4 regions of the Nesterenkonia lutea genome follow, and region 4 is predicted to be linked to each of the others. Evidence: riboswitches for the same ligand, from Rfam matches in the RefSeq annotation. Region 4 holds a riboswitch; each other region holds the start of a gene.

The links. A riboswitch is a leader RNA that binds a small molecule or an ion and turns the genes downstream of it on or off. The one in region 4 is predicted to bind S-adenosylmethionine.
Region 1: linked by a shared signal. The riboswitch ahead of H4W27_RS13030 (NtaA/DmoA family FMN-dependent monooxygenase) and the one ahead of H4W27_RS09235 (O-acetylhomoserine aminocarboxypropyltransferase/cysteine synthase family protein) in region 4 are both predicted to bind S-adenosylmethionine.
Region 2: linked by a shared signal. The riboswitch ahead of H4W27_RS10210 (flavin reductase family protein) and the one ahead of H4W27_RS09235 (O-acetylhomoserine aminocarboxypropyltransferase/cysteine synthase family protein) in region 4 are both predicted to bind S-adenosylmethionine.
Region 3: linked by a shared signal. The riboswitch ahead of H4W27_RS10160 (ABC transporter ATP-binding protein) and the one ahead of H4W27_RS09235 (O-acetylhomoserine aminocarboxypropyltransferase/cysteine synthase family protein) in region 4 are both predicted to bind S-adenosylmethionine.

What each region holds. Positions count from the first base shown of each region.
Region 1 covers NZ_JADBED010000001.1:2,853,074-2,858,382, reverse strand. The annotation lists gene H4W27_RS13045 (methionine ABC transporter ATP-binding protein) at 1-629, shown strand, start outside; gene H4W27_RS13040 (methionine ABC transporter permease) at 626-1,303, shown strand; gene H4W27_RS13035 (aldo/keto reductase) at 1,395-2,420, shown strand; SAM riboswitch class I at 2,510-2,611, shown strand; gene H4W27_RS13030 (NtaA/DmoA family FMN-dependent monooxygenase) at 2,625-4,049, shown strand; gene H4W27_RS13025 (acyl-CoA dehydrogenase family protein) at 4,091-5,309, shown strand, end outside.
Region 2 covers NZ_JADBED010000001.1:2,235,654-2,240,962, forward strand. The annotation lists gene H4W27_RS10200 (acyl-CoA dehydrogenase family protein) at 1-625, opposite strand, end outside; gene H4W27_RS10205 (acyl-CoA dehydrogenase family protein) at 825-2,054, opposite strand; SAM riboswitch class I at 2,060-2,146, opposite strand; SAM riboswitch class I at 2,331-2,417, shown strand; gene H4W27_RS10210 (flavin reductase family protein) at 2,426-2,953, shown strand; gene acs (acetate--CoA ligase) at 3,106-5,094, shown strand; gene H4W27_RS10220 (O-acetylhomoserine aminocarboxypropyltransferase/cysteine synthase family protein) at 5,091-5,309, shown strand, end outside.
Region 3 covers NZ_JADBED010000001.1:2,223,670-2,228,978, forward strand. The annotation lists gene H4W27_RS10150 (hypothetical protein) at 1-672, shown strand, start outside; gene H4W27_RS10155 (ATP-binding protein) at 683-1,801, shown strand; SAM riboswitch class I at 1,896-2,007, shown strand; gene H4W27_RS10160 (ABC transporter ATP-binding protein) at 2,018-2,905, shown strand; gene H4W27_RS10165 (aliphatic sulfonate ABC transporter substrate-binding protein) at 3,096-4,178, shown strand; gene H4W27_RS10170 (ABC transporter permease) at 4,175-5,014, shown strand; gene H4W27_RS10175 (LLM class flavin-dependent oxidoreductase) at 5,128-5,309, opposite strand, start outside.
Region 4 covers NZ_JADBED010000001.1:2,017,145-2,022,453, reverse strand. The annotation lists gene H4W27_RS09245 (FAD/NAD(P)-binding protein) at 1-635, shown strand, start outside; gene H4W27_RS09240 (FAD-binding oxidoreductase) at 670-2,124, opposite strand; SAM riboswitch class IV at 2,281-2,409, shown strand; gene H4W27_RS09235 (O-acetylhomoserine aminocarboxypropyltransferase/cysteine synthase family protein) at 2,540-3,967, shown strand; gene metX (homoserine O-acetyltransferase MetX) at 3,983-5,089, shown strand; gene H4W27_RS09225 (acetamidase/formamidase family protein) at 5,180-5,309, shown strand, end outside.

The DNA.
Region 1 (5,309 bases), 840 kb from region 4:
GTCTGAGCGAGAAGGCAGATCAGCACCCCGAGCAGCTCTCGGGCGGTCAGAAGCAGCGGGTGGGCATCGCCCGCGCCCTGGCCGCTAAGCCGGACATTCTGCTGGCAGACGAGTCCACCTCGGCGCTGGACCCCAACACCACCGGCGAGGTGCTGAGACTTCTGCGTCGAGCCAATGAAGAGCTGGGCATCACGATCGTGGCCATCACCCATGAGATGGAGGTCATCAGGTCCATCGCTGACCGAGTCGCAGTGATGGACAACGGGCGAATCGTCGAGACAGGGCTCGTCTATGACGTCTTCTCCAGTCCGCGCGAGACGAAGGATGCCAGCTTCGTCGGTGCGGCCTTGAAGAACCGTCCCTCGGTCGAGGAGGTGGAATGGATTCGTCGCCACAGCTCCGGACGACTCATCGTGGTCTCGCTGCATGACGCAGGCGCGGTCAGCGCGGTGCTGGGAGAGGCCGCGTCCCATGGAGTCTCGTTCGAGATCGTTCATGGAGGCATGAGCACCACCAAGAACGCCTCCTATGGACTGCTGACCCTGGCCGTGGAAGGTGATCCCGAAGCAGTGAGAGCCTTCGTCGCGGCGCTCGACGCCGCCGGGGAAGTGCAGGAGGTGGACGCGTGATCGACACATACCAGGCTCTGGACTGGAGCTATTACGGGCCCGAGCTGGTTGAGGCCATCTTCGACACCATCTATATGGTGGCGTGGGCGTTCCTGCTCGGCGGGCTGATCGGACTCGCCATCGGACTCACGCTGTACACCACGCGAGAGGGCGGACTCCTCTCGAACAAGCCTGCCTGGATGGCGATGAACTTCATCGTGAACCTGATCCGTCCGGTGCCGTTCGTCATTCTTATCGCGGCGCTGCAGCCGGTCACCATCTTCGTGATCGGCTCCGGGATCGGAAATGACGCGGTGATCTTCGTCATGATCTGGGCCTCCACCTTCGCGATCGCGCGGATCGTGGAGCAGAACCTGGTCTCCATCGATCCCGGCGTGATCGAGGCCGCCCGCGCCATGGGCGCCTCCCGGCGGCGCATCATCCTCACCGTGCTGCTGCCGGAGGCGCTGGGCCCGCTGATCCTGGGGTATACCTTTGTGATCATCGCGCTCACCGACATGTCGGCTCTGGCAGGGATCATCGGCGGCGGCGGCATCGGCAACTTCGCCATCGTCGAGGGCTACAACAGGTTCCGCCCGGAGGTCACCTGGCTGGCGGTCATCGTGGTGATCGTCTTCGTCCAGTCGCTCCAGCTGGTGGGCAACTGGGCGGCACGCAAGGTCATGCGTCGATGAACGGCGCCGAGGGCTCCTGCCCCGAGGTGCGGCCCCGCAGAACAGCTCGAACAGCCCGAACAGCAGCCCCGAACAGCAGAAGGATTCATCGATGACGCTACGTTCCATCACCCTGGGAGACGGCCGCCATGCATTGGAGGTCTCGTCACTGGGCTACGGTGCAATGTCCCTCGCCGGAGCCTACGGATCCGTCACCGACGCGGGGGCTCAGGAGATATTGGAGCATGTGGCCGATCGCGGCATCACATTCCTCGACACGGCCAACATCTATGGCGATGGCGAGAGTGAGCGTCTGGTCGGTGAGTTCCTGCGGAACCGCCGGGAGCAGTTCGTCCTCGCCACGAAGGTCGGCATCGAGAAGGGCGCAGGGGTCGGCAGACGCCGGGCGCGGGGAGATGCCGCCTACATCAGAGAACAGATCGACCTGAGCCTCGCGCGTCTGGGCACCGACTACGTTGATCTGTACTACCTGCACCGAGTCGACCCGCAGACTCCGATCGAGGAGAGTGTGGGCGCGCTGAGCGACCTGGTCACCGCTGGCAAGGTGAGGCGGATCGGACTCTCCGAGGCCACGGCTGAGGAGATCCGGAGGGCACATGCAGTGCACCCCCTCACCGCCGTGCAGAGCGAATGGAGCCTCTTCGCCCGCGACGTCGAGGAATATGTCCTGCCGGCCTGCGCGGAGCTCGGCATCGGGTTCGTCCCCTATTCACCCGTGGGCCGAGGTCTCCTCACCGACCACTTCGACGCCCAGGCTCTGCCCGCGGAGGACGCACGCAGGTCCTTTCCCTGGTTCAGGCCGGAGAACCTGGAGCACAACCACGCGCTGGCCGGTGAACTGCGCCTGAACGCGCAGCGTCTCCAGCTGCCCACCGCCGGCCTCGCCATCGCCTGGCTCTACCAGCAGGCCCAGGCTCGCGGCGTCGCGATCTCCCCCATTCCTGGGACCCGGTCTGCGTCGCACTGGGACGAGCTGCAGCGCGGGGCCGCGCAGCTGGAGCTCACCGGTGAGATCTCGGGGGAGCTTGATGCTCTCGCGGGACGGGTCCACGGTGATCGCAGCTTCGATCCCGCGTGGGTCTCCGGCGGGCGAGAGAACCTTCTCCCTCGCGACTGAGCCACTCCAAGCCCCTAAAAATGTTATATGAACATTTAATTCTTAATATGTGACAAAGCGCCTCCGCGGGCTTAGTCTCGTAGCTGTATCAACCATCAAGAGCGACTGAGAGATCTGGCTCAGTGACGTCGCAGCAACCCAAGTCGTGAACATTCACGTCGATACGGTGCTCCCGCCAGGACCGATGGAGAAAGGCAGGAATGTATGACTCGTCATGACCGTCCGCTGATACTGAGCCTCTTCGAGATGGGCTCGGTGGTGCACCTCTCGCCCGGAACGTGGACTCACCCTGAGGACCGGCGCCACGGCGTCGACAGTCTGTCCTTCTGGCGGGAGCTGGGCGGCATTCTCGAGCAGGGTCGATTCGACCAGCTGTTCCTCGCCGATGTGGTCGGCGCCTACGACAGCGCCGAGGACGGGCTGCGCAGCCCGGTGAGCCAGGGGTACCAGATACCTGCTCTGGACCCGCTGATCCTCCTCGGCGCACTGGCAGAATCCACCGATCACCTGGGGCTCGCCGCCACCTTCTCCACCACCTACGAGCCGCCGTTCGCCTTCGCTCGTCGCCTCGCGACCCTGGACGCGCTCTCCGAAGGGCGGATCGCCTGGAATGTGGTGACCTCGTACCTGAAGAACGCGGCGCAGAACTTCGGACTCCCGGACCAGGTCCAGCACGACACGCGCTATGAGATCGCGGACGAATTCCTCGACGTGGTCTACAAGCTGCTCCTGGGATCCTGGGACTCCGACGCGGTCCTGGGTGACACCCAGACTCGCACCTGGGCAGACCCGGACAAGGTGCGCTACATCGACCACAAGGGCCGTCACTTCTCGGTGCGTGGGCCACATCTGGTGGCACCGTCCCCGCAGCGCCTGCCGGTGATCTTCCAGGCGGGGAGCTCCCTGACCGGGATGGCATTCGCCGGCAGACATGCCGAGGTGGTGTTCCTGGGTGGGAACTCACCGGAGGCGATCCGGGCCAATGTGGAGACCATCAAGTCGCACGCCGCCGCTTCAGGACGAGATCCGGATCAGTTGCGCTTCCTGGCCGCGGCCCAGGTCATCGTGGCACCCACCGAGGAACAGGCCCACGCGAAGGCCGCGGAGATCGACCGTTGCCGCAGCGACTGGGCCGCCCTGCAGAAGAACGGGCGCATCCCGGGCCTGGAAAGGTATCCGCACGAGGAGCTCGTCGCTGACATCATCCGTCGCCGAGACCCCGGTCACGAGATCCTCATCCGCGGGTGGCGCGAGGGCCAGCGGGTCAAGGACCTTCGCGGTTCAGCCGGGGCCGGTGGACGAGCCAGAAACGGTCTCCGCGTGGTGGGCACCGGGGCTCAGGCTGCGGATGCGCTGACTCACTGGGCTCACGAGTCTGGTCTTGATGGCTTCAACATCGGCAATCAGATCAGCTTCGGCACCATCAGGGACTTCGTGGAACTGGTCGTCCCGGTGCTCCAGCGACGAGGCCTCGCCCGGACCGAATACACGCCCGGCCAGACCCTCCGCGAGCGCCTGCTCGGCGCAGGACCCGGCCCCCACAGCACACACCCCTCGAGCCGCTACCTGGATCCCTCCAACCTGAAGCTCCCGGCCGCACCCTTCGGCGCGCGCCTGACCCCAGCCTGAGCGATCCCCGCCGGCCCCGAACCCTTCACTTGAGGATCACCATGACACTTCATCACCCAGACCTGCACACCGACGCCGCCCCGGGCTACCCGGAACTCCATGAACGCTACGCCGAGGTCTTCCACCGGATCGCGCAGGGCGCCCTCGAGCGTGAACAAGGACGGATCCTTCCGTTCGAACAGGTCGAGTGGCTGCGGCACGCCGGCTTCGGCGCCCTGCGAGTCCCTCGCCATCTCGGAGGAGAAGGCGTCCCGGCGCAGACCCTGTTCCGGCTGCTCATCGACCTCGCCCAGTCTGACCCGCACGTGGCGCACCTGTGGCGCGGCCACTTCGCGTTCCTGGAAGCCCACCTGAGCAGCGGCGATTCCGCGGAGAGGGCCTTCTGGTCGAATCAGGCCGTGGAGCATCGCGCGATCATCGGCAACGCCCAGAGCGAACAGGGCATTGAAAGCTGGGAGAAGCAGACCACCACTCTGAGCCGTCACGCCGATGGGACGCTGCGACTCGACGGCAAGAAGTACTACAGCACCGGCACCCTGTTCGCGGACTGGGTCAACGTCACCACCCGCTACGGGGAAGAGTTCGCGAGCTTCCCGGTCAGGACCGATGCCCCCGGGCTGGTGCGCATCGACGACTGGGATGGTTTTGGGCAGCGACTCACCGGCACCGGGACCACCACCTTCGACCAGGTGCCGGTCGAGGAGGCACATCTGACGGTCCACGCGGCAGACCAGCGTCCCATCACGCACATGATCGGCTTCTACCAGCTGCACCTGCTCGCGGTGCTTGCCGGGATCGGCCGCCGCGCGGTGGATGACATCGTGACCCACATCCAGTCCAGCACCCGCCGACCCCTGGGGGCGCCCGCCGGGGTCACCCCCGCGTCTGACCCGCTGAACCAGGCCGTCATCGGTCGCGCCTCCGCGAAGGTGAAGGCAGTGCAGGCCTCCGTGCTGGACGCAGCGGCAGACCTGGAGCGCGCTTGGCAGGCACGGCACGGTGCCGAAGGTGCCGAAGCTGCCGAAGCTGCCGCTGATCGAGCGAACCTCTCGGTCTACCAGGCTCAGGTGGTGGCCATTCCACTGGTCCTGGAAGCCACCACGTCAATCTTCGATGCCACGGGAGCATCCAGCACGTCGGTGAGCAAGCTGCTGGACCGGCACTGGCGCAACGCCAGAACCATCTCCTCGCACAACCCGCTTCCGCGCAAGGAACAGTGGGTCGGCGGCTATGAGCTGCTCGGCACGCTTTCCTATCCGT
Region 2 (5,309 bases), 220 kb from region 4:
GGAAGTCCCAGTCGTCGACATAGGTGACCCCCCGGCGTCCGTGCTCCAGGACGAAGGCGAGGATGCGGCCGGTCTCGGGACCTTCGGAGACCCGCGCATTGACCAGGAGCACATCGCCGACGGCGGAGCCCGTGGAGTATCGCTTTCGGCCGTTGAGCCGGTAGCCGTCCTCGGTGGGGACCAGTGTGAGGTCCGGATCCGTGGGATTGACCGAATCCCCCCAGATCCACTGCCCCTGTGCCGTGGCGCGGAACCAGCGCTCGCGGTCTCTGGGCTCGGGGATGCTGAAGAGGATGTTCGCCTCGTTGATGTAGTGGTACGCCAGAAGCTGGGCGATGGAGGCATCCGCGCGGGCCAGGATGCGGATCACCTCCAGCGCCGTGGCCCAATGGCCGCCGCCGCCGCCGAACTGCTCGGGCACCAGCAGGGTGACCAGCCCAGAGGCCTTGAGCAGCCGAGCTTCGCGGTAGGGCGTCTCATTCGCGCGGTCTCGTTCCACGGCATCACCGGCAAGGGTCTGCGCCACGTGGGTGGCGATGGAGCTCCAGTCCTCGAGCTCTGCGGCGGAAGCCCCGCCGGTCCAGTGTGTGCGGGGCTCCGCTGTGGTGTTCAAAGGATGTGACACGGGTTCTCCTGGGCAGTGAGGGGCGGGGCTGTGAGGTCGGGCTGGGCTGCGAGGTCGGGCGGGGGCAAGGACTGGGCGGGGTGCTGTGCCGAGACCGCCAGAGGCGCCTGCCCGGAGCCGAGGACCGGCGGGGCGGTGGAACGGCTGAGGACGTTGCAGCGTCTGAGGACAGCGCGGCGTTGGAAAGACGGAGGCGGCGTCAGGCGAGCTGGGTGACCGCCGGAACATCGGGCTCGCCCACACTCCACAGCCGGACCGGTTCGGTGCCGTTGACGCGGTGATCGCCGGCGATCCGCGCCTTGTACACCCAGGGATTGTGGCTGGTCACCGTGCGCGCATTGCGCCAATGGCGGTCCAGTCCGCGGGCCTGGCTCACTCCTGAGGCGCCGAGCACATCAAAGATGCGGGTGACCGCCTCAAGCACGGGCCGGTGCAGCGCGACCTGCGCCCGTCCTGTGGCCAGCTCCACCGCGTTCGCGGCGCCGATCGCCTCCTCGGGGCTGCCTGTGCGCGCGGCATAGGCGGCATCCAGGTGTGACGCGGTGTGCAGCACCTGCGCTCGGGCCAGCGCGGCGACCGCGTCCACTTCGCCGATGGCCTGAAGCAGCTGCGGGTCCGTGCGCGGAGTCCGCGTGTTTGCGTGCGTATAGGTCCGCGGGCGCTCATGCAGCAGCGCCGCGGCATCGCGCGCGGCGGCCTCCACGATCCCCGCCAGGACGATGAGCAGGATGTGCTGGTAGAGCGCGGTCTGATAGGGGAAGCGGTCGGTGAGACCGCGGAGCTCTGCGGTCTCGACGGCGGCATCGGTGAGTCTCGCGGTGCCCGAGCCCGTGGTCCGCTGGCCGAAACCGTCCCAGTCGTTCTCGACCTGCACCCCGGGCTGATCCCGACGCACCAGCACGGCAAGCTCATTATCGGCCTCGTCTCGGGCCGTGACATCCAGCCAGTCGGCGAAGATCGCTCCGGTGGTGTAGTACTTCACCCCGTTGACCACGGGCCCTGCCGGGGTCTCGCTGACGACTGTCCCGGAGCGATGGAAGCCTCCCTTGCCCGGCTCGGTCCACGCATTTCCCACCAGCTCCCCCGCAGCGAGTCGGCCCAGCCACAGCTGCACACTCTGCTCGGTCTCTGGACGCTCTGTCGCTGAGCGCCACAGCAGGTCCTCCTGCACCGCGAGATGTCCGCGCAGCACCTGAGGAAGGTTGCTGTCTGCCGCCGCAAGCTCGAGGAGGACCTCGGTGGTCTGCACCCAGTCGAGGCCATAACCGCCCACGGCTGCCGGGAGTCGCAGTCTGCCGATGCCGGCTGCGGCCAGGTCGCGCACCTGGTCACGGGCCAGGTCGCGGTTGAGCTCCCGGTCCAGCGCGGAGAGCCCGGCACGCTCGACGGCGTCGCGCAGCTCTTGGGACACAGGCAGATGTATGTTCATACTTTCCTCCATCGGTCCTGGCGTTAGCACCCGGCAGTCCCGGGTTGCTGCGACGTCGACGGGCCAGATCCCTCAGTCGCTCTGGATGGTGATGGACCCAAATATAGAGGACGAACGACGGGTTTCGTCAAATGATCATGACGCCAGGTGTCCTGCTGTGTTCATACGCCGGTCCTTGAACACAGTTTCTGCAACTCGGCGACCGGACGTCATACGACGTCTCACAGTGCGAACAAATATTGCTGGTCGATGGGACCAGCGCGTAGCGTTGCCCTGTAACCATCCCGAGCGGCTGAGAGATCTGGCTCAGAGACGCCGCAGCAACCCGGATACGCCGGGTGCTAACGCCAGGACCGATGGAGTTGATCTGCATGTCTGTCCCTGCTCGTACTCTCGAAGCTCCCGCCACATCCCGCGTGGACTCTCTTGCGCTGCGCCATGCGCTCGCCCAGTTTCCACAGGGTGTCGTCGCCGTCGGCGCTGAGGTCAACGGCTCCCCCGAGGCGATCATCGCCTCGACCTTCACCGTGGGCGTCTCGCTGGAGCCGCCGCTCGTCACCCTGGCCGTCCAGCACGATTCCTCCACCTGGCCGAAGCTGCAGTCCAGCGGCAGCGAGCTGGGCATCTCCGTGCTCGGTCGGGATCAGTACGGGCTGTGCCGCCAGATCGCCTCCAAGGACCGGGCCAATCGCTTCACCGGGGTCGGCTATCAGCTGCACGGCTCTGCGCTGCTCCTGGAGGGGGTGCCGATGTGGCTGCGCACCCGCATCTATGACCAGGTCAGGGCCGGGGACCACGACATCATCGTGCTCGAGATCCTGGATCTGGACTTCACCGAAGATGCCGCCGGACTGGTCTTCCACCAGCATGAGTTCAAGACCCTGACCCCGCTGAGCTGACCCTGAAGGGCCTTTTGTTGACCACCCACCACACCCCTGCCCTGCCCTCCGGCGCGCCCTCGGTGAAGGCAGGACGTGCCGCGCTCGCCTCCACGGATCCGCTGCGGGCAGATGTCCATCACTGGTCCGACCCGGTGAACGAGGACGAGCGCATGGCCTTCTGGACCGAGGCCGCCACCCTGCTGGACTGGGAGACACCCTGGGAGCAGACGCATTCCTGGGTCCCGCCGAACCCGGCGATCCGGCGGGGCCCGGAGATCAGCTGGTACCAGGGCGGAACGCTCAACGCCGCGGTGAACTGCGTGGACCGCCATGTCGCGGCTGGACGCGGTGAACGCATCGCCCTGCACTTCGAGGGTGAGCCCGGAGACCGCGAAGACGTCAGCTATGCCGAACTCGGCCGCCGGGTCAACCAGGCGGCGAACGCGCTGACCGATATGGGCATCACGCGTGGGGACCGTGTGGTGGTCTACCTGCCCGTGCTCGTGGAGACGATCGTGATCACCCTGGCCTGCGCGCGGATCGGCGCCGTGCACTCGCTGGTCTTCGGCGGGTTCTCCGCCGAGGCGCTGAAGTTCCGCGTGGAGGACACCGGAGCCAAGCTGCTGGTCACCACCGATGGTCAGTACCGACGCGGCAAGGCGGTCCCGGTGAAGGCCAACGCTGACGCCGCGGTGGCCGAGGCCGCTGTGGAGCACGGTGGAGATCTGGAACATGTCCTGGTGATCAGGCGCACCGACTCAGCCGTGGAATGGACCCCGGGGCGCGATCTCTGGTGGCACGAGGTGGTGGAGACCGCCTCGACCGAGCACAGCCCGGAGTTCTTCGATGCCGAGACCGAGCTGTTCATCATGTACACCTCTGGCACCACCGGCAAGCCCAAGGGCCTGGTCCACACCACCGGTGGCTACCTCACCGGAGCGCTCTACACGTATCTGCGGCTCTTCGCCCATCCGGACCCGGCGCGACGCGCGAATGACGTCCACTGGTGCACGGCGGACCTGGCCTGGGTCACCGCCCATACCTACGAGATCTATGGCCCGCTGGCCGCCGGCGCGACCCAGGTGATCTTCGAAGGCACCCCGAACACCCCGCACGAGGGTCGGCACTTCGAAATCATCGAGCGGCACAGGGTCAGCACGTACTACACCGCCCCCACGCTGGTCCGCTCGCTCATGGGCTGGTTCCCGGACGGCGTCCCGCAGCACTATGACCTCTCCTCCATCCGGCTCGCCGGAACCGTGGGCGAGGCGGTGAACCCCGAGGCCTGGCAGTGGATCCGTCGGCAGATCGGCCGAGACACCACCGACGACGCCGGCCAGCCGGCACTTCCCATGGTGGACACCTGGTGGCAGTCCGAATCCGGGTCCACGGTGCTCTCCCCACGCCCCGAAGACGCCGGGTTCACACGTCCGGGACTCAAGCCCGGTGCGGCCAGCCGCGAGATGCCGGGCTGGGGCGCCGCCGTCGTCGATGACGCCGGCCGACCGGTGCCTGCGGGGACGCAGGGGAACATCGTCCTCACCGCGACCGGGCCCTCCATGGCCAGGACGGTCTGGGGAAGTCCCGAGCGGTACTACAGCTCCTACTGGGAGAAGTACGCTGATCAGGGCTGGTTCCTCGCCGGGGACGGCGCCCGGAGGGATGAGGACGGGGACCTCTGGATCCTGGGACGGATCGACGATGTCATCAACATCTCCGGGCACCGGCTCTCCACCATCGAGATCGAATCCGCGCTGATCTCCCATCCCGACGTGGTCGAGGCGGGGGTCTGTCCCGTCTTCGATGAGATGACCGGTCACGCCGCCGTCGCCTTCACCGTGCTCACCACTGCGGCCCGCGAACGCCTGGACGCCGCAGGTGGCGCGGGCAGCGACGCCGAACGTGAGCTGCTGAGCGCGCTGCGCAGCCATGTGGGCGAGGTGATCGGGCCGGTGGCGAAACCGCGCAGCGTGATCCCGGTGCCGGAAGTGCCCAAGACCCGGTCCGGGAAGATCATGCGCCGGCTGCTGACCCAGCTGCATGACGGTGAGACCCTCGGGGACACCACGAGCCTGCAGAATGAACCCTGTGTTCCGAAAATTGAAGAGATCTGCCAACGGCGCGGGACCGCGCCGCGGAGAGAAGAGGTAGCTACATGAGCGATCGCCAGTTCGGCTTCCGCACCCGCGCCCTGCATGCAGGAGCCGTGCCCGATGCGGTCTACGGCTCCCGTGCCGTGCCCATCCACCAGTCCACCTCCTTCGTCTTCAAGGACACCACCGACGCCGCGAACCTCTTCGCGCTGCAGAAGTACGGGAACATCTACTCCCGCATCGGCAACCCGACGGTCTCCGCGCTGGAGGAGCGCATCGCC
Region 3 (5,309 bases), 210 kb from region 4:
GCCCGGAGGATCACCGCGGACCCGACGCTGCTGCGTCGGCATCTGGAGATCCAGGACATCGCTGTGGCACAGGACCCGCGGGCCGCCGAAGACGAGCCCGGCTCCGCGGAGGAATCTTCCCCGGGAGCCTCTGCCGCGGTCACGCTCAGCAGCAGCGTCCGTGTCTTCGTCGTCGGTGACCGGGTGTGCGCGGCGCTGCTTCTGCTTCCCGCCATGGTCCTGGGCGACGGACGCTCGACCCTGCGTGAACTCATCGCACGAGACTCGCAGGCGCGCGGCAGGCACGTTCTGCTCGCCGCGCCTCCGACGCAGGCGACACAGCCCACCCTCCACGAACAGCCGGAGGAGCTCGCCCGGGTTCCCGAGGCGCAGGAGCTGGTGCGCCTGGGAGACTCGCTGGAGATGCGCACGGGAGGCCTGAGCGTCGACGTGACCGAAGCGATCCACGAATCGCTGCATGAACTGGCCGTGGAGGCCGTGGCCGCCGTGCCGGGGCTCAACGCGGCCGCCGTCGACCTCGAGATCCCCGACCTGGGGTCTGCCGACGGAGCCTTCGTCCGGGCAGTTCTGCCTGACGCAGACATCAGTCCCGCGCACTTCCCCGCCTACGGCGACTCCCGTGACGTCGCAGGGGCCATCGCTGAGGAGATCCTGCTTCGTGCATCACGATAATCTGAGCCCCATGAGAGTGGAGACCCAGCCCGGGCAGACCGAGGCCGACCGGCGAGCTCGCCCAGCACTTGAGCTCGACGCGGAGCCGCAGGCCCTCGAGACGTTCATCGCCGAGCAGCTCGAACCGGCCTTCGATCAGCTGCACCGCTGGCAGAACATCATGGACCACGAGATGCTTCTCCACCGCGCCGCCCGGCGCAAGAAGATGACGATCACCAAGATCAACGATTCGAACGTCCTCTTCTTCCTCGCCGGGATGGTGGTCGGCGGGATGGACACTGTGGTGACCTCCCTCGTCAGCCACCAGGCCCGCCGAGTCTCCGCCTCCAAGGCCATGACGAAGAAGTACCTGCAGGCGGCCGAGGTCCCGACCCCCAGGGGCCGGGCGATCAATCCCACCGAGTTCAGCCGCGCCGTGCAGCATCTGAAGAAGTCCGGCGGGCCGGTGACGGTCAAACCCTCCGCTGGGCGCGCAGGCCGCGGCATCACCACCGCTGTGACCACGAAGGAGCAGCTGCGCCAGGCGTGGACCTCGGCGATGGCGGCACGCTCGGCCACCTCGAGCGCGCGGTACGTGATCATGGTGGAGGAGCACCGGCCCGGCCTGGACATCCGCGCCTATGTGGTCGGCGAGACGGTGGTCGCCGCCGTCGCCCGCGTCCCGTTCTACGTCATCGGCGACGGACTCAGCACTGTGGGAGAACTCGCCGCCGCGGAGCTCGAGCGGCGCCGGCCCAACGCTTACCTCTCCGCCCGGCAGCCCCGAGTCACCGACGCGTTCCTCGCTCCGATGGGGATCACGATGCAGACCGTTCCGGAGCGCGGCGCGCTGCAGCTCCTGACCCCGACGGCAGACACCGCTCGAGGCGGAGGGCTCGCCGTCGATGTCCTGGAGCTGCTCAGCGATGAGCTCCGAGACCTCGCCGCAGACGGGCTCCTGGCTGTTCCCGGCCTGGGCGCGGGGGCGGTGGACATGCTCGCACCGGATCTGGGAAGTGCGGCGGAGGCCGTGGTGCTGGACGTGAACCCCTATGCGAACCTCATGCAGTTCCACTACCCGGCCTATGGCACGGCTCGGCGGGTCAACGATCCGATCATCGACCAGCTGCTGCACCGCGCCTCGCGCTGACCGGCCGGGCACGACCACGCTCTTTGTGTCGTTTTGTCTCACCCAATGAAATCAATTTTGATCAGATTCTGGGCCTGTGCGTATCCTGGTGGACGTACCATCCCGAGCGGCCGAGAGATCTGGCTCGTCGACGCCGCAGCAACCCGGGTATGGGCACCTTGATCAGGTGCCTGTTCGCCGGGTGCTACCGCCAGGATCGATGGGAGTATTCCTCTGATGATTTCGCCTGCCTCCACCCTGACCGAGGACGACGTGACGGCACCCGGTGCTGCCACCGGCTCCAGTGCCCCCGCCTCCGGCTCCGGCGCGGCATCGACCGGCCGACCCGGCTACACCTCGCTCGATGTTCGACTCGACGGCGTCGGTCGCTCCTTCGGTGAGCACACCGTGCTGCGCGATGTCAGTCTCACCGTCGCTCCCGGCGAGGTGCTGGCCATCCTCGGGTCCTCGGGCTGCGGGAAGTCGACTCTGCTGCGCGCCGTCGGAGGTCTCGACACCGGCAGCACCGGTCAGATCCTGATCGACGGATCACCGGTGCAGCGCTATGACGAGCGCACCGCCGTCGGCTTCCAGGAGCCGCGCCTGCTGCCCTGGCGCTCGATCTATAAGAACGTGAGTCTCGGCCTGCCGCGCAGCCTGTCCAAGGCCGAGGGGCGCGAACGCGTGGATGAGCTGCTGGAACTGGTAGGGCTTCGCGACCGGGCCTCGCTGCGGCCGCGGGAGATCTCAGGGGGCATGGCCCAGCGCGCCTCACTGGCGCGGGCACTGGCTCGGCGTCCCGGCGTGCTGCTCCTCGATGAGCCCTTCGGCGCCCTGGACGCCCTCACGCGGCTGAAGATGCAGGACCTGCTGCTCGACCTCCATGCACAGACCGGCACCACTGTGCTGCTGGTCACCCACGACGTGGACGAGGCGCTCCAGCTCGCGGACCGGGTCCTGCTGCTCGGCCGGAATCCGCAGGATCCCGCAGCAGCCGAAGGTGCGACGATCGCGCGGCTGTTGGAAGTGCCGGGAACCCGCCCCCGAGACCGCGCCTCCGCAGAGCTCGCTGCCCTGCGCGGGGAGCTGTTCTCCGGCCTCGGCGTGGACTCCCACACCCACTGACCTCCGCACCGTCGCCGTCGCCGTCTGGAGCCTCTCCGCACGCCGAGGGCCGCAGGTCGATCCGAGCAGCCCGCCGGCCCGCCCTGGGGCGGATGCGCGCGGCGGCACCCCGCTCGCTGAAGCCCAACCCTGAACATAACCACTGAAGCTTCATCCGAAGCTGCACCGTTGAAGAACCGAAAGGCGCTCCATGCCCAGCACCACCGCTTCCCACTCGTTCGGCACTTCCCGCGGCTCGGCCACGAAGGCCGTCTCGGTCGCCGCCGCCGTCGCCCTGCTCGCCACCGCCTGCGGCAGCGATGGCGGCGAGGACGAGCAGCTCGAGACGCTGAACATCGACTTCGCCACCTACAACCCGCTGAGCCTGATCATCCTGGAGAACGGCTGGCTGGAGGAGGAGCTGGAGGAACTCGACGTGGACGTCAAATGGGTCCAGTCCCAGGGCTCGAACGTCGCCAATGAGAACCTCCGGGCCGAGAACATCCACGTGGGCTCCACCGCCGGATCCGCGGCGCTGCTCAACCGCGCGGTCGGCGCGGACACTCACACGATCATGATCGAGAATCAGCCTGAGTGGTCTGCCCTGGTCATCAACGAGGATTCGGACATCGAATCGGTGGAGGATCTCGAGGGTGCATCGATCGCGGCCACGCCGGCGACGGACCCCTACTTCTTCATGGCTCGCTCCCTGCAGGAGGCGGGACTCAGCGTGGACGACGTGGAGATCCAGGCCCTGCAGCATGCCGACGGACGCCAGGCGCTGGCCAACGGCGACGTCGACGCCTGGGCCGGCCTCGATCCCATCATGGCCGGAGCAGAGGCCGACGGCGCCGAGCTGCTCTACCGCAACGTCGACTTCAACACCTACTCGGTGGTCAACGCGACCGGTGACTTCGTGGAGAACCACCCCGACATCGCCCAGATCGTGGTCAACGTCTACGAGCAGGCGCGTGAATGGGCCACCGAGAACCCCGAGGGCACTGCAGAGATCCTCGCGGAGTACGCCGGGATCGAGCCGGAGATCGCCGAGGCCGTCATCACCGAGCGCACGAACTTCGACATCGATCCGGTGCCCGGCGATGACGTCTACGCCGCGATGGAGGCCGCCGGACCGTTCTTCGTGGAGAACGGCGACGTGGACAGCCAGGATGACGTGGACGAGGCGCTGGAGTCGCTGTTCCATCCCGAGTTCGCCGAGAACCGCGAAGCAACCGACGCCGAGGGCACCGAGGACGCCGCAGACGAGGCTGACATCGAGGAGACCGAAGAGTGACAGACACCCTCTACGTCACGGGTGCCTCGGTGCCCGATGCCACCCCGAAGCCCCCGAGACGCCGCAACCGGCTCACCAGGAAGGTGCCGGGAGGCGGACTGCTGATCGGCGCCGTCGTCCCGGTGCTGCTGCTGGGTCTGTGGTGGCTGGCCACCGATGTCACCGGCACCTTCAGCCAGGTGCAGCTGCCCGCACCGCAGGCGGTGTTCAGCGCCGGGCTGGGACTCTTCGAATCGGGCGAGCTCTTCGAGCACATGGCGATCTCTCTGCAGCGCGTGCTGCTGGGCTTCGCCATCGGCGCCGTCCTGGGACTGGCGCTGGGGGCGCTTCTGGGTCTCTCCTCCATCGCCGACGGCCTGCTGCATCCCACAGTGGGCGCGTTCCGGGCAGTGCCGTCCCTGGCCTGGGTGCCGCTGCTGCTGCTCTGGGTCGGCATCGATGAGGATTCAAAGGTCATCCTGATCGCCATCGGCGCGTTCTTCCCGGTGTTCACCGCGATCCACTCCGCGCTGCGCCATGTGGACGCTCAGCTGGTCGAGGCCGGGCGCGCCTTCGGCTTCCACGGAGTGCGGCTGCTGGGGACGGTGCAGCTTCCCGCCGTGGTGCCCAGCGTGTTCTCCGGTCTCCGGCTCGCACTGGCCCAGGCGTGGCTGTTCCTGGTGGCCGCCGAGCTGCTGGCCTCCTCCGAGGGTCTCGGATTCCTGCTCACCGAGTCCCAGAACAACGGGCGCACGGACCGGCTGCTGCTGGCCATCGTGCTGCTCGCCCTGCTGGGCAAGCTCACCGATACGCTGCTCGGCCTGCTCGAGCGCAAGGCGCTGAAGACCTGGGCCTGACCCTCCGCTCCCCCGCGCCGGCCGCGCTTTACCAGGGCTTGCGCGTTCTACCAGCCGAACCTCGGCCCGGTAGATCGCGCAAGCCCCGGTATTCTGCGCACTAGAAGGGCCGGTCAGCTCTTCCGGCGCAGCTGGAACTGGGCTCCGTGGTGCTCTGCGGGCAGGTGATCGCCAGCGCCGAAGAGCTTGTTGCGCAGGGTGCCCTCGGTGTACTCGGTCTTGTACCGGCCAAGCTTCTGCAGCTCGGGCACCACATGCTCCACCACGTCCTCGAAGGTGCCCGGAGTGATGTGAT
Region 4 (5,309 bases):
AGATGGCCATCGGGGCGCTGCACCTGGCACGCATGGAGGTCAAGGCACTGATCAGTCAGGGTCGGGTCTCCCAGGCCAGCCAGATCAGCGAGATCGAGGGCTGGTTCGAGTCCCTGGTGGAGGGTCTCGCCAGCGGTCCGCCGCTGCAGCGGATCGAAGAGCTCGCCGCTCTGGTCAGGTCGGGTGTGGTGGAGTTCCTGGGGCCGGAGCCGATCTTCGACGTGGACCGCGAGACGGGCTGCTTCACCGCGGAATCTCCGGCTGTGGCGGCCCCCACCTATCAGGCCCGCTGGCTGCTGGAGGCGATGATGCCGGCGAACCGGGTCCAGCTCTCCCGCTCGCCGCTGGTGGCAGGCTTACTGCGCAGCGGCCTCGCCCGGCCACGGGAACTCGCGGACGCCTCCGGGGCGCCGCGGGCCGGCAAGGGCTTCGACGTCACACCGCCGCCGCACCGGCTGATCCCCGCCGACGGGGCGCAGCCGGAGGAGATCTACGTGCTCGGACTCCAGCTCAGCTCCGTGCAGTGGGGGACTGCCATCGCCGCAGAGGCCGGCGGAGACGCCGAATCCTCCGCGCGCACGCTGGCAGATGCCGATGCCGCCGCCCGGGCAGTGCTGGCTGGACCGGCGGCTTGAAACGGGCCGGCGGAGCCCGCCGGGCCGGCACCGGTCACAGGATCGCGCGCCCCGGGTTGAGCCGATGGTCAGGGTCAAAGACGTTTTTGATGCTGCGCTGGAGCTCGATGACCTCGGCTGACTGTTCCCAGCTCAGCCAGCGCAGCTTATAGGTGCCGATGCCGTGCTCGCCGGTGATCGTCCCGCCCATCTCCAGGGCGATCCGCACGGAGCCGTCCAGGGCGGCATGCAGTCGGGACAAGGCTGAGACCGTCTGGGACGAGGCGCCGTCGTCGTCGCTCTCGCGGTCCTGCGCGCTCGGTTCTGGACCGGCCAGAGGTTCGATCTCGGAGCTGGGGACGCTGAAGGTGGGGTGCAGGTTCCCGTCCCCCGCGTGGGCGACGACCTTCAGCTGGACCTGGTGCTCCTCAGCAAGATCTTCGATCGCGCGGATATAGTCCACCAGCCTCGAGCGCGGGACCGCGACATCCTCGCCCACCCGGACCTCGGTGACGATCCCGTCCCCACGGGCGTGCCGGCGCAGCTCGATCAGCCGCTCAGATTCGGTGGACCCCGGAGCGCTGACCTCGGCGCCGAGCCCGCTGAGAACCTTGCGGATGATCTCCGCCTCGATGCTCGCACCGTGACCGTCGGTCTGGATCAGCAGCAGGGTGTTGCCGCGCTGAGCCAGGTCCGAACCCTGCGCCTCATCCAGGGCCAACATGGTCCGGTGGTCCAGCAGCTCGGTGATCGCGGGCTGGACTCGGGCCCTGCCGATGTCGAGCACGCCCTGGGCGGCGGTGGTCAGCTCGCCGAAGAAGGCGGCGATGGTCTCGGTGTGTCGGCTCAGGTGTCGCAGCCGCACGGTGACGCCCACGACGATCCCCAGGGTCCCCTCGGAGCCGACGAAGAGGCTGGTCAGGTCGTAACCGGCCACCCCTTTGAAAGTGGCCTGGCCGGTGTGGATCAGCGTGCCGTCGGCGAGCACCACATCCAGGGCCAGCACCGAATCTCGGGTCACCCCATATTTGGCGCAGCGCAGCCCGCCGGCATTGGTGGCGACATTGCCGCCGATGGTGGACGTGCGATAGCTGGCCGGGTCGGGGGCATACATCAACCCATGCTCGGCCGCCGCGGTGTTCAGGTCCGCGTTGATCACGCCCGGTTCGACCACGGCGACCTCGTCCTCTGCCCGCATCGCAAGGATCCGGTTCATGCGGGTCAGGTTCAGCACCACGGAGCCGGCAGTGGTGTTGGCGCCGCCGGAGACGGAGGTCCCCGCCCCGCGGGTGATGACCGGGAAGCCATGCTCGGCGGAGAGGCGCACCAGCTTCTGCACGTCCTGCGCCGATTCCGCGAAGACGACGGCGAGCGGAGCATGCACCTGCCAATGCTCGAGCGGCCCCTTGTCCACCGCGTGGGACTCGAGCTCTCCGGCCTCGGTGCTCAGGGCGTGGTGCGTGAAAGAGTCGCGCAGGACTGTCAGGACATGGTGGACGGAGGCGCTCATGGGGCCGAGTCTAGGCGAGCGGAATCCGTCCACCTGCCGCGGTGCTGCTGCACTCGGCTGTCGCGGCGCACTGGCGCTGAACTGTCGCGACGCACTTGCGCTCAACCGCTGCGGCCCACTTGCGCCGGGGCGTTCCGCGATGCAGACTTGTCCCTAGGTCAAGAGTGCCAGCGCAAAACCCCGGTTTGCTGGCCGACAACCCTCCAGTTCGCGGTGGGGTGCCCCGGGTGACGACCTGGCTGCGGCGATCACGTGACTCAGTGATCGACGTGGCAAGCGCGGGCCACACACCAGTGCGGGCCCTTACACCAGTCCTCAGGACAGGGCCGTACAGGATTCAGCGCCAGAAGCTCTCGCAGCTGGCAGCGACGTTCATGCGCGGCTCCGCCTCGGACCGCATTGAACGGAGAATCCCTTGAGCAACGACAACAGCACCTGGCAGTTCGAGACCCAGCAGATCCACGCCGGAGTCGCCCCCGACCCCGTCACCGGAGCACGGGCGCTGCCGATCCAGCAGACCACCTCCTTCGTCTTCCCGGACACGGCGGCCGCAGCACGCCGCTTCGGACTCGAAGAGATCGCCCCGATCTACTCCCGCATCGGCAACCCCACGGTCCAGGCGATCGAGGACAAGATCGCCGCCCTCGAGGGCGGAGTCGGAGCGCTGGCCGTCGGCTCGGGACAGGCCGCCACCTCCCTGGCCCTGCTGAACATCGCGGAATCCGGAAGCCACATCGTCGCCTCCCCGACGCTCTACGGCGGCACGCAGAACCTCTTCAAGCACACGCTGCCGAAGTTCGGCATCGAGGTGACCTTCGTGGAGGATCCCGATGACCTGGAGTCATGGCGCGCCGCCACGCGGGAGAACACCGTGGCCTTCTTCGGGGAGTCCGTGGCCAATCCGCGCGGAGACGTGCTGGACATCGAGGGGGTGGCCTCGGTCGCCCATGAACATGGCGCGCCGCTGATCATCGACTCCACGCTGACCACCCCGTACCTGATCAAGCCGATCGACTTCGGGGCCGACGTCGTCGTCCACTCGGCCACGAAGTTCCTCGGCGGCCACGGCACCGCCATCGCCGGAGTGATCGTGGACTCCGGACGCTTCGACTACTTCGCCCACCCAGATCGCTTTCCCGGGTTCAGCACTCCGGACGAGAGCTACCACGGGCTCGTCTTCGGCCGGGATCTCGGCGCCGAGGGGATCTTCGGGGTCAACCTCTCCTTCATCCTCAAGGCCCGCGTGCAGCTGCTGCGCGACCTCGGCCCCGCACTGTCCCCGCACAACGCCTTCGAGATCAACCTGGGCCTGGAGACCCTCTCGCTGCGGATCGAGCGCCACGTCGCCAACGCGCAGAAGGTCGCCGAGTACCTGGAGGCTCATGATGCGGTGAAGCGGGTCTACTACTCCGGGCTGCCCTCGAGCCCCTGCTACGAACGCGCGCAGAAGTACCTGCCCCGAGGCACCGGCGCGGTGCTGGCCTTCGAGCTCGCCGGTGGAGCCGGCGACGACGACGAGACGCAGGCCCGTGCGGGCCAGACGCTGGTCGACGCGCTCGAGCTGCACTCGCTGGTGGCCAATGTCGGTGACGTGCGCTCCCTGGCCATCCACCCGGCCTCGACCACCCACCGGCAGCTCAGCCCCGCCGAACAGCATGCCGCCGGGGTCAAGCCCGGTCTGGTCCGGCTCTCGGTGGGCCTGGAACACATCGACGACATCATCGCCGATCTCGCCCAGGGACTGGAGAAGGCGGCAACGATCCAGGCCGCTGACCAGGACTCTTCTGAGCAGGACCAGAGTGCGGACAATGTGACGAAGCAAGAAGCCGCAGCAGCGGTCTGAGGTTAGGGTGATCGGGTGCTGAATGACTTTGGGGACAGGCCCGCGGGTGCGCTGAAGACGGTCGATGTCGGAGCGTACACATTTGAGACAGGTGGGCAGCTTCCCGAAGTCACCATCGCCTACGAGACCTGGGGCACGCTCGAAGAGGACGGCAGCAATGCGGTCCTCGTGGCGCACGCCCTGACCGGGGACTCCCATGTCGCCTCCACCCCGGCAGATCCTTCCATCGGCTGGTGGGAGGGCCTGCTGGGCCCGGGACGCCCGATCGACACCCAGCGCTGGTTCGTCATCGCTCCGGCGATGGTCGGCGGCTGCTACGGCTCCACCGGACCCGCCTCCCTGGATCCCGAGGGGAAGCCCTATGGCTCCCGATTCCCCTTCGTGACGATTCGCGATTCCGTGCACCTGGAAGCCCGGCTGGCTGAAGCCCTGGGCATCCAGAAGTTTCACACGGTGATCGGTGGATCCATGGGAGGCGCCCGCGCGCTGGAATGGGCCGCCACGTACCCGGAGATGGTCGACGGCGTGGCGGTCTTCGCCTGCGGTGCGGCGTCGACTGCCGAGCAGATCGCCTTCGGCCAGGCCCAGGTGCTGGCGGTGGAGAACGATCCGCATTTCTGCGGGGGCGACTACTACGGTGGACCTGCCCCGCAGTCGGGGCTCGGACTCGCCCGACGGATCGCCCACATCACGTACCGCGCCGAGGCGGAGCTGGGCGCACGATTCGGCCGGGCTGCCCAGGGCGCAGAAGATCCCTTCGGCTGGAGCCGACGGCGCCGCGGCCGCTACCAGGTGGAGTCCTATCTGGACCATCAGGCGAACAAGCTGCTCAAGCGTTTCGACCCCAACTCCTACCTGATCCTCTCCGAGGCGCTGATGAGCCATGACGTGGGTCGGGGGCGCGGGGGAGCGGCTCAGGCGCTCGCCGGGGTCACGGCCGTCCCCTTCCTGGCGGCGGTGGAGACCGATCGGCTGTATCTTCCCGAGCAGTCCCAGCAGATCGCAGATTCGATTCCAGGGGACCACTCGGTTCACATGATCCACTCGCCGATCGGGCACGACGGGTTCCTCACCAGCGCAGAGCAGCTCGGGGTCCCCATGCGGGCCACGCTGCGGCTCTGAACCGCTGTTCAGCCGAAACAGGTATTCCAAGGATGTCACCGCGCTGTAACAACTGATCGGGCAGACTGACCGGGACGAGGAGAGTGATCCATGAGCCCGCAGCCCATCCTTCAGCCCGGTGAGCACCTGCCCGTGGGCGGCCGGTATCTGCCGGCCACCGCAGAGAACATCTTCTGGGGGAGGCTTCCCTGCGCGGCCGACGCTCCGGTGATGCGCGTCC